One region of the Massilia phyllosphaerae genome, then DNA from elsewhere that is predicted to be linked to it. Evidence: predicted binding sites of a transcription regulator. Region 1 holds the regulator's gene; each other region holds the start of a gene.

Region 1 (4,161 bases):
GGCATTATACCTGTTTGCCACCGACCGCTGAAATGATTGGTGAGTTTCCTCTAGTAAAAAGAACAAAAAAAAAGCCGGGATAACCCGGCTTTTTCTCATTCTTGCAACAGAACGATTATGCAGCTTCGCCCACGACGGCGATGGTCACGTCGACCACCACGTCGGTGTGCAGAGCGACAGCAACCGGGTGCTCGCCGGTGGTCTTCAGCGGACCGGTCGGCAGACGAACCTGTGCTTTTTCGACTGCGAAACCTTGCTTGGTCAGGGCTTCGGCGATGTCGAAGTTGGTCACGGAACCGAACAGACGGCCGTCGACGCCGGCTTTCTGGGCGATGGTGACGGTCATGCCGTTCAGCTTTTCGCCTTGGGCTTGCGAAGCGGACAGCTTTTCAGCAGCGGCTTTTTCCAGCTCGGCGCGCTTGACTTCGAACTCGGCGACAGCCGAGGTGGTCGCACGGCGGGCCATTTTTTGCGGGATCAGGAAGTTACGTGCGTAACCGTCCTTGACCTTGACGACGTCGCCCAGGTTGCCGACGTTGACGACTTTTTCCAGCAGGATAACTTGCATATTATTCTCCAGTATTTACTTGTGCTCGTTGCCGTAGCGACTTAAGCGTTGTGCAGGTCGGTGTACGGCAGCAGGGCCAGGTAACGTGCGCGCTTGATCGCGGTGTCAACTTGACGCTGGTAGTGCGCCTTGGTACCGGTCAGGCGAGCCGGCATGATCTTGCCGTTTTCCTGGACGAAATCCTTCAGGGTGTCGACGTCTTTGTAGTCAACCTGTTCCACGCCTGCAGCGGTGAAGCGGCAGAACTTCTTGCGCTTGAACAGCGGGTTCTGCTGTTTGCGCTTCAGTTTTTCTTTGGCTTTGTTTTTGTCGAACTTTTTACCGAATGCCATTTGAGGCTCCTGTATCTAAAAACGTGCTCGCTAGTCGATCGACTATTCGGCGGCACTGAAATCAATGATGTGAAACACCAGGGCTTTACTGTGACGGCTCTTCCTGGCGAGAAATCCTGTGAAGCGATGCACTGCGCCCAGTTCGGCGTTGGCGAATCGTCCCGAGATTTCACCCGCGGCGACCGCGGTCATCTCGAACTCGACCTGCCTGGCAATCCCCGCTTCCGTCTGCTGCGACTGGTGCTGCAAGGTCGCGCCGACGATCGGGATGCCGGCCGGGGTGTAACGCAGGGTATCGCGCTCGAGGATGCTGGCAACCAGCGACAGCTCGTTCACTACCCGTTCGCGTAAGCCAGTGGCTTAGGCTGCAGCGGCCGGAGCGGCTGCCTGCTCTGCGCGGTGGCTCTTGGCTGCGTCTTCGCGCTGGACCGACTTCATCATCGGCGACGGCGCGGTTTCAGCCTTCTTCATCTTCACGGTCAGGTGACGCAGCACGGCATCGTTGAACTTGAATGCGGTTTCCAGCTCGACCAGGGTCTCGTTGTCGCACTCGATGTTCATGCAGATGTAGTGTGCCTTCGGCAGTTTCTGGATCTGGTATGCCATTTGACGACGGCCCCAATCTTCGACGCGGTGGATGTTGCCGCCGCGCGAGGTGACCGTGGTCTTGTAGCGTTCGATCATCGCCGGGACCTGCTCGCTTTGGTCCGGGTGGACGATAAACACGATTTCATAATGACGCATGCATTACTCCTTGAGGACGTTAAACAGATGCCCACCTCGGCGTCAAGACGAGTGTGGGAAGGGAAAGCCCAACATTATAACCGGAAAAACGTCAAGCGCTCAATCGGTTTGTGATGCACTGGTTTGTGACAAAAAAATCGCCGAAATCCACGAATCCCCTTGCGTGCAGCGCAATACTGTACAAAAATACAGTCTGTCCCAGCACCCACGATTCACTGACCCCATGCTTAAGCTCACTGCAAGGCAAGAACAGATCCTTAACCTGATCAAGGAAGCCATCGACAACACCGGCTTCCCGCCGACCCGCGCCGAAATCGCGCAAGAGCTTGGCTTCCGCTCGGCCAACGCCGCCGAGGAACACCTGCAAGCCCTGGCGCGCAAGGGCGCGATCGAAATTTCTCCCGGCACCTCGCGCGGCATCCGCCTGCTCGGCGCCACCACGCCGGCCACGCCCGAGCCGGCCGCCATGCCGCACGTGCCGGCAGCCCTGCTGATGTCGCTGCCGCTGGTCGGCCGCGTCGCCGCCGGTTCGCCGATCCTGGCCCAGGAACACGTCGAGGCCAATTACGCGGTCGACCCGGCCATGTTCTCGGCCAAGCCCGACTTCCTGCTGAAGGTCAAGGGCTGGTCGATGCGCGACGCCGGCATCTGCGACGGCGACATCCTGGCCGTCAAGAAGGTCGACAGCGCCAAGAACGGCCAGATCGTGGTCGCCCGCATCGGCGAAGAAGTCACCGTCAAGCGCTACCGCAAGAACGGCACCGTCATCGAACTGCTGCCGGAAAACCCGGACTTCTCGGTGATCACGGTCGATCCGCAGACCGACGAGTTCGCGCTCGAAGGGCTGGCGGTTGGCTTGATGCGTTCCTGGCACTAAGGGATCAGAGCCCGGTTTCTGTTGGGGCTCTGCCCCCCCGGTTTCAGCTGCAACCTCGACCGAAGCCGCAAATAAAACGGCCTGCATTTTTGCAGGCCGTTTTCTTTTGCTGGTGGCTGAACACCGGGGTCAGAGCCCCTCAAAACCGACACCAGGCTCTGCCCCCTGCTCTGCACCCTTGCTCTGTTGGGCTAGCGATTCTCCGCCGGCTCCGGCGGCGGCGCGTTCTTGACCATCTCGTTGTGCTCGCTCACGTACGCCTCGGTGGCATTGCGCCAGGCCGTGAAATCGGCCACCACCAGCTTGCCGCCGACCTGGGTGTCTTCCGCCACTCGCTTGCCGACCTCGTCCAGGTGCGCGGTCGCCTTTTCCGTTTCGCTCGCCGTCATCAGCTTGCTTACGTCTTCGGGGATGCGCTTGGTCAGCGGCATCGACGCGTTCAGGTATTTCACGAAGCGGTTGTGGCAGGTTTCCCAGTCCTTCATCCTGGCGCTGTAGCGGTCGATGTCGTCGTTGACCTTGGACATGGCCGGGAAGCGCGGCGCCGGACAGCGGTAGTCGCCGCTGCGCAGGTCGGAACCATCGTATTTGACGATCCAGTAATCGATGTCGGCGCGGCGCGCCTCGCGCTGCTTCATCAGCTCGAGCGTGGCGATCGCCACCGCATTGCCCTTGGCCGCGGCCTTGCGGAACCATTCGGCGGCCTTGTCCATGTCCTCGAGACCCGCCTCGCCATAGAAATACATCTCGCCCAGGTGCTGCTGGGCCATCACGTTGCCGGCATTCGCCAGCTTGGTGTACTTCTGCAGCGCCTGCGGATAGGCTTTCTTGGCGAACAGGGCGTCGGCGTCGGCGAGCTCGTCCGCTATGACGGCGGTACTGCACATCAAGGCAGCGCAAAACAGGAGAGTTTTCATGACAGGCGTGATCGTAATGGAAAGCAATGTACGATCATAACGCCAGTGTGCCGCCGGCTCAACTGGAGAGCGCGGCGGCATAGGGGGTATTTACCGGAATTTACCGGCTCAGCCGTTCAAGGCGTCGCCGAAATCGCGCAACAGGTCATCGGTGTCCTCGATGCCGACCGATACCCGGATCAGCGACTCGGCGATGCCCATGCTGGCGCGGCGCTCCGCACCCATCTCGAAGAAGATCGTGTGCGCCACGGGAATCACCAGCGTGCGGGTATCGCCCAGGTTGCTTGCCGGGATCGCCACGCGCAGGCGGTTCAGGTAGTCGAAGCAGTCGATGCCGTCCTTCAGCTCGAACGAGAACAGCGAACCCGAGGCGCGGAACAACTCGCTCGTCCGCGCATGCTGCGGATGCGATGCCAGGCCCGGGTAATGCACGGCGGCGACCCGCTCGTCCGCTTCCAGCATGGTCGCCAGCGCCAGCGCGTTGCCGCAGGTGCGCTCCATGCGCAGCGCCAGGGTCTCGGCGCCGACCGCGATGTGGTGCGCCGCTTCCGGCGCCAGCGAGGCGCCGAAGTCGCGCAGCGACTTGGCGCGCAGCTGGGCCATGCCCTGGGCCTGCGGGGCCAGCTTGCGGAAGTTGGGGGCGATGTTCGGGTAGGCGCTCCAGTCGTAGACGCCGGTGTCGGTCAGGGCGCCGCCCAGCGCCATGCCGTGGCCGCCGATCGA
Region 2 (4,161 bases), on a different contig from region 1:
TCTTCCAGCTCGGCGGCCTTGGCCTTGGCGACCTGGTTGATGACCGAGCTCGGCAGCAGTTTCTTTTCGGTGCCCAGCATCATCAGCATCTGCTTGTTCACCACGTGCACCAGCTTGCCGTTGCCGCGCGGCGAATCCCAGCCCTGCTGCAGCAGTTCGTTGCTGTTGGCCGGCACGAAGGCTTGCGACGCCAGCGCTTCTTCCAGCTGTTCAGGGGTATAGGCCCAGGGAGCGGGCAGGCGGTAAATCTGAAGATTCTTGAACCACATAAAGTTGCTTTCGGTTATCTCTAAAATCCAGGGGAACGACATTCTACACGCTGCCGCGTGGCTCATTTCACGTGACAGGGCAGGCTTTTTTAATGTGTTGCAGGTTCGTCAAACAGCTTGAGCTGTTCGACGACCTCGGTGTCGCTGAGGCGTACGCCGACGCCCAGCAGGCGCACCGGACGGCTGGCGCGCAGCCAGCCGGTTTCCAGCAGCCGTGCAAAGATCTCCAGGTTCGGCGCATAGCCGACGCACTCGACCGTCGTCTGCTGGAAGTCGGAAAATTTAATTTTCACGAACAGTTTATTGATGAAACGTTCGGCGCCGTTGCGCTTGATGCGGCCCTGCAAATGCTCCATCAATTCCGGCAGCAACGCCACGCAGGCGGCCAGGTCGGGCACGTCCGGCGTATAGGTTTCCTCGGTGCTGATCGACTTCCGCTCGCGCACCGGATTCACGTCGCGGTGGTCGATCCCGCGGCTCAGCTCGTACAACCGGGTCCCGAAGGAACCGAAGTGCTCCTGCAGCTTCGCGATCGGCCATTGGCGCAGGTCGCCGCAGGTGTCCAGGCCCAGGCGGTTCATCTTGGCGGCGGTGACCTTGCCGACGCCGTGCAGCTTTTTCACCGGCAGCACCGCGACGAAGGCATCGACTTCGTCGGGCCGCACCAGGAACAGGCCGTCCGGCTTGTTCCAGTCGCTGGCGATCTTGGCCACGAACTTGTTCGGCGCCACGCCGGCCGAGGCCGTGATGCCGACGGTCTCGAAAATGCGGCGCCGGATCTCCTGCGCTATCAGGGTGGCGCTGCCCTTGCAGTGGGGCGATGCCGTCACGTCGAGATAGGCTTCGTCCAGCGACAGCGGCTCCACGAGTTCGGTGTAGTCCTGGTAGATCTCCATGATCTGGCGCGAGGCGATCCGATACTTTTCCATATTCGGCGGGATCACCAGCAGGTCCGGGCACAGCTTGATGGCCTGGGCCGTCGCCATCGCCGAATGAATGCCGTAGCGGCGCGCTTCGTAATTGCAGGTGGCGATCACGCCGCGCTGGTCATGGCGCCCGCCCACCGCCAGCGGCCGGCCGCGCAGCGACGGGTCGTCCCGCATCTCGACGGACGCGTAGAAACAATCGCAATCGCAGTGGATGATCTTGCGGACGGGAGCGTTCATACTGTAATTGCATACAGTATCACTGAATTGATACGCAGATGCAAGATGTGCGTTCTGCCGATGTCAGCGTGGGCTCGGGGAGCCCACCCTACGGCTTCCACGGCATCGTAGGGTGGGCACGCCGTGCCCACGCGGCGTCATGCATGGACGTTACGCCACAATTCAACGGGTCGAGCTGGAATAGCTGCACGCCTTGACCACGTTCGGCAGCGGATCGCCGAAGGTCGCATTCGAGCAAGCCGCCGAGCCGGTGAACACGCGCGACACGAAGCTGTTGTTGGCGCCGTAGCGCACTTCGCGCGTACCGCTGAACGAACAGGTGCCGCCCTCGTTCGCGCACGCGGTCCAGGTCACCGGTGCCGGCGCTTCCACGGTCGCGCTCGAATAGCTGCACGACTTGACCACGTTCGGGATCGGGTCGCCGAACACGGCATTGGTGCACGCGGTCGAGCCGGTGACGACCTTCGTCACGAAGCTGTTGTTGGCGCCGTAGCGCACTTCGCGTGTACCGCTGAACGAGCAGGTGCCGCCTTCGGGCGCGCAGCTGGTCCAGGTCACGGCCGGGGCCGGCGAGGAGGTGCCTGCCAGCGCCGCGTTGACGGCGGCCTGGGCATCGACGATGCCGGCGCCGCAGCCGTTGCAGGCGGCCGGGAAGGCGCGCGCCGTGGATTTCAGCGTCGCCTCGACCTGGTCCGGGGTCAGGTTCGGATTCGCCGCCAGCATCAGCGCGGCCACGCCGGCCACGTGCGGGGTGGCCATCGAGGTGCCCATGTAGTAGGCGTAGCTGTCGGCGGCCGGTGTCGAGGTACCGCTGTTGAGCGTCGACAGGATGCCGGCGCCGTTGTCGCCGCCCGGCGCCGCCACGTCGACCACGCTGCCGTAGTTCGAGTACGAGGCCTTGCCGCCGCTGCGGCCGACCGCCGCCACCGCGATCACGCCGGCGCAGTTGGCCGGGCTCGAGTTGGCGGCGTCGACGTTCGAATTTCCTGCGGCGACCACCACCACGGCGCCGCGCGAACGGGCGCCGTTGATGGCATTCTGGGTGGTCGTGTCGCAGCTGCCGCTGCCGCCCAGCGACAGGTTCAGCACGCGTGCCTTGTTGGCGTTGGCCGGCACGCCGTTGACGCTGCCGCCCGAGACCCAGACGATGGCGTCGGCGATGTCGGAGGTATAGCCGCCGCAGCGGCCCAGCACGCGCGCCGGGACGATCTTCGCGTTGTAGGCGATGCCGGCGATGCCCACGCCGTTGTTGGCGCGCGCGGCGATGGTGCCGGCCACGTGGGTGCCGTGCCAGCTCGAGGCCTGGTCCTGGCCCGGGACGCCCGCCGCGCAGCTGCCGGCCGGGGTCCAGTCGCCCGGGTCGCTGGCGTCGCTGTCGCGGCCGTTGCCGTCGTTGGCGATGCTGGTGCTGGCGATGAAGTCGTAGCCTTGCAGGATCTGGCCGGACAGGTCGGCGTGCGGACGGTAGCCGGTGTCGATCACGGCGACGTTGATGCCGCTGCCGGTCGAGCGGTCCCAGGCGCCGGTCACGTTGATGCCGCCGGTGGCTTCGTACAGGTCCCATTGCTGGCTGTAGCTGGGATCGTTCGGGACCGCCATCGCGGTCATGATGCGGTCCGGCTCGGCGTAGTCGACGCTGGCGTCGCGCGCCTTGAGTTCCGCCGCCAGCTGCCTGGCCTCGGCCAGCGACATGGTGCGGCTGAGCTGCAGCACGTTGGCGCCGGTCGCGGTCGCGCGCAGCGCGCGCAGGGTCATGCCGAACTGCTGGCCGGCACGGTCGATCACGGCCTGGCGTGCGGCCGACAGCGCATTCGCCGGCACGGCGGCCGGCGCCTTCAGGCGCGAGGTGTCGACGGCGTCCTTGTAGCGGACGATCAGGCGGTCGGTCTGGGTGATGTAACGGGTCGGGTTCGCCGCGTCCTGCTGGCCTGCGCTGGCGGCCAGCGGGCCGCTGACGGCGAGCGCCGCCATGCAAAACTTCAACACGGTGGCGATCTTGCTGTGCTGTGTCATTCTGCTTCCTCTCGGGGTTACTCTTGATGAGCCGAACCCGCAAGCCTAGCCGAGAATGCTAGCGTTGAGTCTGCTTTAGTGACGTTCGCAACGGGAAAATTTTTGTCAAGTTATTGATTACTAACGAAAAAGTGATCATATAAACAAAAAAAGGCGCTCCGGGGAGCACCTTCTAATCAAAGCAACAACAAGCGTCGCGACTTTACCAGGACAGCTTCAGGGTGTACTTGCCGCTGGTCGAGCCGGTACCGCCGCTGTAGTACACCACGCGCACGTAGCGTGCCGCGGTCGTGCTGCCGGTGTTGGCCGAGCTGGCGCTGTCTACCGCGCCGGCGCCGTTTTCGCTCAGTGCCAGCTGGGTGCCCGCATTGTTGTAGATGTACAGGTCGTAGTCCGAGCTCGCGTTCGGGGTCAGCACGGCGCTCAGGGTCTTGCCGGCCGGGACCTGCACCACGAAGTAGTCGGTGTCCGAGGTGCTGGCCATGGTGCCATTGACGGTGGTGCCGGTGGTGGTCACGCTGTTGGCGGTGCTGAGCGTGTTGTTCGACTCGGCTTCCGAGACCGTCGGACCGGTGCTGGTGCTGCTGCCGGTGGCGGCGTCGACCGCGGCCGAGGCATTCACGATGCCGGCGCCGCAGCCGCTGCACGAGGCCGGGAAGGCGCGCGCGCTCGACTTCAGGCGGGCTTCGACCTCGTCCGGCGTCAGCGCCGCG
Region 3 (4,161 bases), 1.1 Mb from region 1:
CGCCGGCGCGATCGGGATCGTCGTCCCCTTGCGCTGGCCGACGGCCTGGGCCTGGCCGATCTTGCGCGCACCCATGGCGGCTTCGCTGATCATGTGCGGCACGATCTTCCCCTCCGGCAGGTTCTTCCAGCGGTCCGAGGTGATGTGCTGCTGCATCACCGCGGTGTTCAGGCGCGCCGGATTGAAGATGCTGCGGTAATAGGTCAGCCACAGGGCTTCGCCACTGTCGTCGAGGTCTTCGGCCCGGCCGACCAGCGGGCCGGTGTTGTGCAGCGACTGGCCGTCCCACAGCACGCTGGCCTCGGGCGTGGCGATCATCCAGCTGACCTTGCCCATGCGGCTGACGAAATGTTGGGCCACCTGCGGCAGTACGTCGTGGCGCGGCTCGTACCAGGCGACGAAGCGCGGCGCGCCGGCATCCACCGGGCGTTCGCGGAAACGGATGTAGGCATGCATGTCGTGTTCCTCGCGCCGCACCGCCTTCACCATCGCATTCAGGCGGGCGCCGTCTTCGTCGGCCGGCGACTGCACGTCGTGCTCGCCCTGCTGCCAGCGCCACATGACGCGGTACAGGAAGGCCCAGCGGTCGGGCACGCGGCAGCAGGCGGCGGATTGCAGCATCTCCATCAGCGAGCGTGGCACATGGGGTGGATTTTTCGTGGGCACGGACGCCGTGAACGCAGGAGGCGCGGTTTCGGCCGCGGCCGGCGCGCTCGAGAACAGATCGCCGCCGGCCTGCGGCGAGCTCCAGGTGATCGCCTCGGGCGGCACACCCCAGACCAGCAGGTCGCGTGCCGCTTCGCGCCAGGCGGCAAAGGTCTCGACCAGCAGCGGCTGGCCAGCCTGCACACGCAGGACCGCTGCCGGAAGCGCTGGCGTCGGTGCGCTCATGCGGCCTGTATTTCCGGAAACAGGTTCATCTGCTCGGGGGCGTCCGCCATGTTACGCCTGAGCAGCTCGGACGACACCGCGCCTTGCGCCGGCTTGTAGTCCGCGGTGACGACGAAGGGCGCCAGCTTTTTCAGGCTGCAGCGCAGGCGCGACAGGTCTTCCCAGCGGATGCGGCGCAGCCGGCGCAGGTCGATCAGGCGCTTGGCCGAGCGCAGGCCGATGCCGGGAATGCGCGCAATCATGGTTTCATCGGCGCGGTTCAGGTCCATTGGGAAGTGCTCGCGGTTGGCCAGCGCCCAGGCCAGCTTGGGGTCGATGTCGAGCGCCAGGTTGCCGGATTGCGGCATCAGTTCGCCGGCGGTGAAACCATAGCCGCGCAGCAAAAAGTCGGCCTGGTACAGGCGGTGCTCGCGCAGCAGCGGCGGCGGCGCGGAGGGCACGCTGGATGGGCTTTGCGGGATCGGGCTGAAGGCCGAGTAATACACGCGCTTGAGTTTGTAGCTGCCGTACAGGGTCTGGGCCGTGTTCAGGATGGTGTGGTCGTCGCTGGCGTCGGCGCCGACGATCATCTGGGTGCTCTGGCCGGCCGGGGCGAATACCGGCGCCTTGGGGTGGTCGTCCTTTTCGTCGAGCTTGGTGCGGATCGAACCCATCGCGAGCTTGATCGTGTGCACGCTCTTTTCCGGAGCCAGCTTCTGCACGCTGTCCTGGGTCGGCAGCTCGATGTTGACCGACAGCCGGTCGGCGTACTTGCCGGCCAGTTCGATCAGGCGCGGGTCGGCATCCGGGATCGTCTTCAAATGGATGTAGCCGCGGAATTTATGCTCCACCCTCAGGCGCCGCGCGACTTCCACCAGCTGCTCCATCGTGTAGTCGCTGGACTGGATGATGCCGGAACTCAGGAACAAGCCGTCGATGTAATTGCGCAGGTAAAAGTCCTGGGTCAGCTTGACCACTTCGTCGACGTTGAAGCGGGCGCGCGGCACGTTCGAGGTGCGCCGGTTGACGCAGTACTGGCAATCGTAGATGCAGAAGTTGGTCAGCAGGATCTTGAGCAGCGAGACGCAACGCCCGTCCGGCGTATAGCTGTGACAGATGCCCATGCCGTTGGTGGCGCCGAGGCCGTCCTTGTCGACGGAATCGCGCTTGGGCGCGCCGCTGCTGGCGCAGGACGCGTCGTACTTGGCGGCATCGGCCAGGATTTCCAGCTTGTCTTTGAGTTCCATCTTGGCAGAAACACTGTATGGATGTACAGTATACCCCAGTTCCTTAGCGAAGCGCCGTGCGCGAACGCACCCATGTCGTATTTATGAGCCGGCAGTGGCGGGCTCCAGACACATCTCCGGGAAATCATGAAATATCTGACAAAAAAACGTTGGGCAAGCGTTCGCAGCGGACAAGCCGAGAGCGATGCCGCCAGCTGGGGCAAGGCCTTGCGCGCCTACCGCGAGCAGCTGGAAACCCTGCGCGGCACCCTGCCCGAGCACGTGTTCGCCTTCTTCGACCGCGCCGACATCCACGACGGCGAGCTGCTGCACCTGGATATCCGCGACGGCAGCCGGCCGGCGCCGCTGGACCAGCTGCCGCGCCCGTGGATCGTGCCCGGCGACCATCCGGTGCGGGTCGAGCTAGCCATCATGGATACCTACGACCGCCGGATCTGGGGATTGCGCTACAGCGCGATCCGCCGCATCCTGGTCGATTTTCCTTCTGGTAAACCGCTGTTCCACCAGGACGGCGACGGCTTCGGCGACGTCGCCTGCCACGAGCTGAGCGCCTGCGGCGAAGGCTTCCTGCGCCACGAGATCCTGTTCGCCACCGGGGCCACGATCCTGATCGAGTTCAAGGATGTCGAGGTGCACAGCCGCCTGCGCCAGCCGGAAGCGGCGCCCGCCTAAGCGGGGAAAGCCTGGCGCAGGAAGCGCCTGAGCGACAGCAGGCCCGCATAGTGGCCGCTGACCCAGACCGTGTTGCCGTCCATCGCCAGGTGCACGGCCTGCTGGTCCCAGCGCAGCAGCCGCGGCAGGCGCTTGCGATAGACCCACAGGCCGGTTTCGGTATCGCTGGGCTGGAAGCCCAGCAGCGGCAGGCGCGCCTCGAGGGCGGCCAGGGCCTGGGCCCGGCCCGGCCCCTTGACGCCGAAGCGGGCCGGGCGCGCCAGGTAGACCGAGGGCAGCGCGCCGCCGAAGGCGCCGGCCACCGCCGGGATGCCGATCACGTGGGCATGCCAGACCGCCTGGGCCAGCGCGCCGATGCCGACCAGCGGCACCAGCACGCATAGCAAGTAGCTCTGCAGCTGCGCGGCCGAACGGAACGGCCAGAAGCGCCGCAGTCCGGTTTCCAGCAGGCGCAGCCTGGTCAATTCGATCTTCACGTCAGGCGCCTCCGATCAGGGTATCGGCCTGCGCCAGCATCGCCGGCGACATGCGCGCGGCGACGCGCTGCAGATAGCGTGCGGCCGATGCCAGCCCGGCGGCGCCGGCGCGGTGCAGCCAGGCATAGGCTTCGATCTGGTCCGGCGGCACGCCCTGCCCGGCCGCGTACATCACACCGAGGTTGAACTGGGCGCGCACATGGCCCTGGCGCGCCGCGCCCAGGTACCAGAAGTGCGCCGCCTCGTAGTCGCGCGCCACCCCGTGCGCGCTGTCGTAGCGCAGGCCGAGCGCGAACTGGGCCTGCGCATGGCCCTGCTCGGCCGCCTTGCGGTACCAGTCGCCGGCCTGGCGCGGGTCGACGCTGCCGCTGTCGTCGCGGTCCAGCAGCTGGGCCAGCATGTACTGGGCCGGCGCGTAATCCTGGTCGGCCGCCTTGCGGCACCAGTACAAGGCCTGCTGCAGGTCGGCCGCGGCGCTGCCGGCGTCCGCTTGTTCGCGCGTTTGCCCGCTCAGTTGCCCGCTCGCGTAGCGCAGCGCCAGGTCGAACTGGGCACGCAGGTGGCCCTGTTCGGCGGCGCGGCGGGTCCAGTCGGCGGCCGCCGCGGCATCCCGGGGCACGCCCAGGCCGGCGGCGTACAGCAGCCCGAGGTGGTATTGCGCGCCCGCGAACCCCTGCTCGGCGGCCTGGCGGTACCAGTGCGCGGCCTGGGCATGATCCTGGTCGACGCCCAGGCCGTTCTCGAAGCGCAGGCCGAGGTTGTCCTGGGCGCCGGCGTGCCCCTGTTCGGCTGCCTTGCGGAACCAGTGCAGCGCCTGCACCGGATCGGGGTCGAGGTTGTGGCCATGGCCGTTGTCGTGGATCAGGGCCAGGTTGAATTGCGAGCTGGAGTGGCCC
Region 4 (4,161 bases), 870 kb from region 1:
CTTGTCCTCGATCGCCAGCAGTTCGCCGTCGTCCAGCGCGTACAGCTTCTGGATCGGCTTCTTGCCGCGTGCCGGGACGTCGACGCGGTACAGCGGCGGACGGGCGACGCACACGTGGCCATTCCGGAACAGGGCAGGGAAGTGCTTGAAGAACAGCGTCAGCAACAGGACCTGGATGTGCGAGCCGTCGACGTCCGCATCGGACAGGATGCAGATCTTGCCGTAGCGCAGGCCCGAGATGTCCGGATTGTCGTCCGGGCCGTGCGGGTCGACGCCGATCGCCACCGCGATGTCGTGGATCTCGTTGTTGGCGAACAGGCGGTCGCGGTCGGTTTCCCAGGTGTTCAGCACCTTGCCGCGCAGCGGCAGGATGGCCTGGAATTCCTTGTCGCGGCCCATCTTGGCGGAACCGCCGGCCGAGTCCCCCTCGACCAGGAACAGTTCGTTGCGGGTGATGTCGCTCGATTCGCAATCGGTCAGCTTGCCCGGCAAGACGGCCACGCCCGAGGATTTTTTCTTTTCGACCTTCTGCAGCGAACGCAGGCGCGACTGGGCCTGCTTGATGACCAGTTCCGCCAGCTTGCGGCCGTATTCGACGTGCTGGTTCAGCCACAGTTCGAGCGGCGGACGGGTGAAGGTCGAGACCAGTTTCACGGCGTCGCGCGAGTTGAGGCGCTCCTTGGTCTGGCCCTGGAACTGCGGGTCCAGCACCTTGGCCGACAGCACGAACGAGACCCGCGCGAACACGTCTTCCGGCAGCAATTTGACGCCTTTCGGCAGCAGCGAGTGCATCTCGACGAAGCTTTTTACCGCGCCGAACAAGCCGTCGCGCAGGCCGGACTCGTGGGTGCCGCCGCTGACCGTCGGGATCAGGTTGACGTAGGATTCGCGCACCACGGCGCCGGCCTCGGTCCAGGCCACGACCCAGGCCGCGCCTTCGCCTTCGGCAAAACCTTCGTCGCCGGCGGCCGCATACTGCGCGCCTTCGAACAGCGGGATCAGGGTTTCGCCGTCGGAATTCTGCGCCAGCGCTTCGGTGAGATAGCCGCGCAGGCCTTCGTCATAGCGCCAGGTCTGGACATCGCCGGTCTTGCCGTTGGTGAGGGTGACGGTGACGCCCGGCAGCAGCACGGCCTTCGAGCGCAGAAGGCGCTGCAGCTCGGCCATCGGGATGTTCGGGGAATCGAAGTACTTGCCGTCCGGCCAGGCGGTGACGCGGGTACCGTTCTTCTTGCCGCCGCGCTCGGCAGGGCTGGAACTGAGCGGCTCGACCACGTCGCCGGCCTCGAAGGCCAGGTGGTGCATGCCGTTACCCTGCTCGTCCTTGCGCCAGACGGTGATTTCCAGGCGCTTCGACAGCGCATTGGTGACCGACACGCCGACGCCGTGCAGGCCGCCGGAGAAGGCGTAGGCACCGCCCGAGCCCTTGTCGAACTTGCCGCCCGCGTGTAGGCGCGTGAACACGATCTCGACCGTGGACACGCCTTCTTCCGGGTGGATGCCGACCGGGATGCCGCGGCCGTCGTCCTCGACCGTGATCGAGCCGTCGCCGTTCATCGTCACGGCGATGTTCTTGCAGTGGCCGCCGAGTGCTTCGTCCGAGGCGTTGTCGATCACTTCCTGGATGATGTGCAGCGGATTCTCGGTGCGGGTGTACATGCCCGGGCGCTGCTTGACGGGCTCGAGTCCCTTCAGGACGCGGATGGATGATTCGCTGTAGTCGGGTGCGTTTTTCTTGGTGGCCATGCTGGATCTTGATTAAGTCAAATGCTTGCGCATTCTATCTTGTCGCGCGGAAATAGAGCTTCAAAAAACCGCGAAGGCAGCAGTTTCAATCGGAACGCGCGATTTGGAAAGGGGTATGTCGACTTGTACTGTATATAGATACAGTATTCTTGCGTTTCAAGGCCAAGTTTGCAAGGTCAAAGTGTCAATTGACAACGCTAAGTCAGCATCATCATGACATTTCGACATTTTTTTCAGCACAAACGTACCACGCAGCCGCGGCGGGTCTATAGTTGAAACATGGCAGAAGACATCGAGAAGCGCGATACTGCCGGCCCGCCGCAGGACGGATTTCCCGGACCGTCGCGTGTGCCGGATCGGCGCGCCACGGGAGGATCATCGCGCTACCTCCGCACGGGCGACACGCCATTGAACCTGGCCGGACGCGTGCTGCGTTCGCGCTGGCGGGCCTTGACCGACCGTTTCCATCGCGACTTCATGCGGCGCACGCTGCGCATCGGCGTCTCGGCGCGCATCTACCATCCGGAACCCGGCGCCACCGGCCTGCGCAGCAAGAACCTGCAATACCTGGAAGAGTCGATCGCGCAATGGGTGATGTCGCGCGACGTGCTGGTGTTCATGGTCCCGACCGTGAACACGAACGGCCTGCTCCATCCCAGCAACATCACGCTGCGCCACTACGCGCGCCACCTGGATGGCCTGGTGCTGCAGGGCGGCGCCGACGTCTCGCCGATGACGTATTCGGAAAGCCCGACCCGGCCCGAGTGGAGCGGCGACCGCGCACGCGACGTCTACGAACTCGAACTGCTGCACGAATTCGTCGAAGCCGGCAAGCCGGTGCTCGGCATCTGCCGCGGCTGCCAGTTGATCAATGTCGCCTTCGGCGGCACCCTGCACCAGGACGTGGCCACCGACCTGCCCGATGCCCATCCCCACGTGCACGAGCTCTACGACGCGCACCGCCATCCGATCGTGTTCCCGAACGGCTCCTCCCTCAAGAAAATCTTTCCCAGCCAGGGGCGGGCGGTGGTGAACTCGATCCACCACCAGGCGGTCAAGGACCTGGGGCGCGATATCCACATCGAGGCGATGTCGGACCCGGACGGCGTGGTCGAGGCGATCCGCTACCAGCGCGCGCCCTTCGTGATGGGTTTGCAGTGGCATCCGGAATTCCACCGGGCCGGGGGCGGGGATCTGCTGGATTGCACGCCGGTGCTGGATGAGTTCTTGCGGGCGGCGCGGGAGACGCGGCTTTAAGCCATCGTTACACGCCAGACCGTCGCCCCTGCGAAGGCAGGGGTCCAAGTTACATGCGCTATCGAAACGCTTCAAACTTGGGCCCCTGCCTTCGCAGGGGCGACGTTTAGGCAAATATCAACTGAATCCTAGCTCACGATACGGCCGCACCGCCTCTTCCGCCGTATTCCCTGCCACCACCATCTCGCTGATCCCCGACAGCCCCACCACCCGGTACGGCGAGGCCGTCGCCAGCTTTTCCGGCGCAGCGTGCGCAGCAGGGCCCGGATCAGGCGGCAATCGAATTTCGCTTGCATTGCCCATCGGTGCACATCATAATTTGAATGAGAATCATTCTCATAAAGAGATGGTGTTCAACCGAGGAGGGTGGAATGGATCGAGATTTGCCGGACGAACTGAAGTTGCCGGGAGTACCCCCGGATTCGCGCTCTGCGCAGCACGCGGTGCTGGTGGCGGCGGTGCTGCACCTGATGTCGCATTACACGACGCGCGACCGCAACGAGCCCTGCATCAAGCTCGCCTCGGTGATCGAGCGTCACCTGGTCGCGCTGGCGCGCCTGCCGGACGCCGACCCGGTGCTGCGCGCCACCTGCGAGCAGCTCAGCGCCCAATGGGCCGGCCTGGTCGACCGCGCGCTGCCGGCGCCAGTGCCTGTCAAACGGCCGCTGCTGGAACGCATCCTGCGCCCGGGTGTGCGCAAGGCGGAAGCGCTGGCGGCGGTGGCCTGAGCGCGGGCGTCGGGTTTCGGCACGCAGGCCGGGTGTGAAGGCGCCGATCATGTACGCCGATTCCGCAAGACGGCCTCGCGCGCACGATAGAATGCTGGCCGATACCAAACATCGCCAAGCGCACCCCTGCCATGACTCCACCTGCATCGTCCGATCTTCCCAATCCACCCAAGCCACCCGCAGCGGCGCGTCCGCCGATCCGCCTGAGCGCACAGGTGCTGACCTGCCTGGTAATGTGCCTGATCGCCGCGGCCATCATCTGGTTCACGCAGGACGTGCCGCTGGCCGTCTTCACGCGTCCCGCGGCGCCGATGTGGCAGCTGGTGATCGGCCAGGGCCTGGCGCTGCTGGCGGCGGCGGTCTCGTATGGCCTGTACCGGCTGGGCGCCTCGTCCGAGTCCACGGCCAGGACCATCGCGACCTACGCGCG

What was found. Region 1 encodes LexA, which represses DNA repair genes until DNA is damaged. Its sites were predicted from a motif close to ACTGTATNNNNATACAGT; they were not measured.
Region 2: a site for LexA is predicted at 1,436-1,453, ahead of dinB (DNA polymerase IV). Genes of this name have one in related genera too.
Region 3: a site for LexA is predicted at 2,130-2,147, ahead of U1H99_RS00680 (putative DNA modification/repair radical SAM protein). Genes of this name have one in related genera too.
Region 4: a site for LexA is predicted at 1,874-1,891, ahead of U1H99_RS01830 (DNA topoisomerase IV subunit B). Genes of this name have one in related genera too.

Annotation. Positions count from the first base shown of each region.
Region 1 covers NZ_JAXSQX010000001.1:1,277,369-1,281,529, reverse strand. Annotated here, with positions in the region: gene rplI (50S ribosomal protein L9) at 116-568, opposite strand; gene rpsR (30S ribosomal protein S18) at 610-900, opposite strand; gene priB (primosomal replication protein N) at 943-1,236, opposite strand; gene rpsF (30S ribosomal protein S6) at 1,261-1,644, opposite strand; gene lexA (transcriptional repressor LexA) at 1,868-2,521, shown strand; gene U1H99_RS05650 (tetratricopeptide repeat protein) at 2,713-3,438, opposite strand; gene U1H99_RS05645 (cystathionine gamma-synthase family protein) at 3,547-4,161, opposite strand, start outside.
Region 2 covers NZ_JAXSQX010000003.1:594,383-598,543, reverse strand. Annotated here, with positions in the region: gene U1H99_RS15290 (recombination-associated protein RdgC) at 1-269, opposite strand, end outside; gene dinB (DNA polymerase IV) at 359-1,435, opposite strand; gene U1H99_RS15280 (S8 family peptidase) at 1,598-3,448, opposite strand; gene U1H99_RS15275 (S8 family peptidase) at 3,651-4,161, opposite strand, start outside.
Region 3 covers NZ_JAXSQX010000001.1:161,875-166,035, reverse strand. Annotated here, with positions in the region: gene U1H99_RS00685 (UdgX family uracil-DNA binding protein) at 1-891, opposite strand, end outside; gene U1H99_RS00680 (putative DNA modification/repair radical SAM protein) at 888-2,117, opposite strand; gene U1H99_RS00675 (hypothetical protein) at 2,244-2,789, shown strand; gene U1H99_RS00670 (hypothetical protein) at 2,786-3,265, opposite strand; gene U1H99_RS00665 (tetratricopeptide repeat protein) at 3,267-4,161, opposite strand, start outside.
Region 4 covers NZ_JAXSQX010000001.1:409,014-413,174, forward strand. Annotated here, with positions in the region: gene U1H99_RS01830 (DNA topoisomerase IV subunit B) at 1-1,746, opposite strand, end outside; gene U1H99_RS01835 (gamma-glutamyl-gamma-aminobutyrate hydrolase family protein) at 2,026-3,003, shown strand; gene U1H99_RS01840 (hypothetical protein) at 3,121-3,306, opposite strand; gene U1H99_RS01845 (hypothetical protein) at 3,375-3,731, shown strand; gene U1H99_RS01850 (CPBP family glutamic-type intramembrane protease) at 3,863-4,161, shown strand, end outside.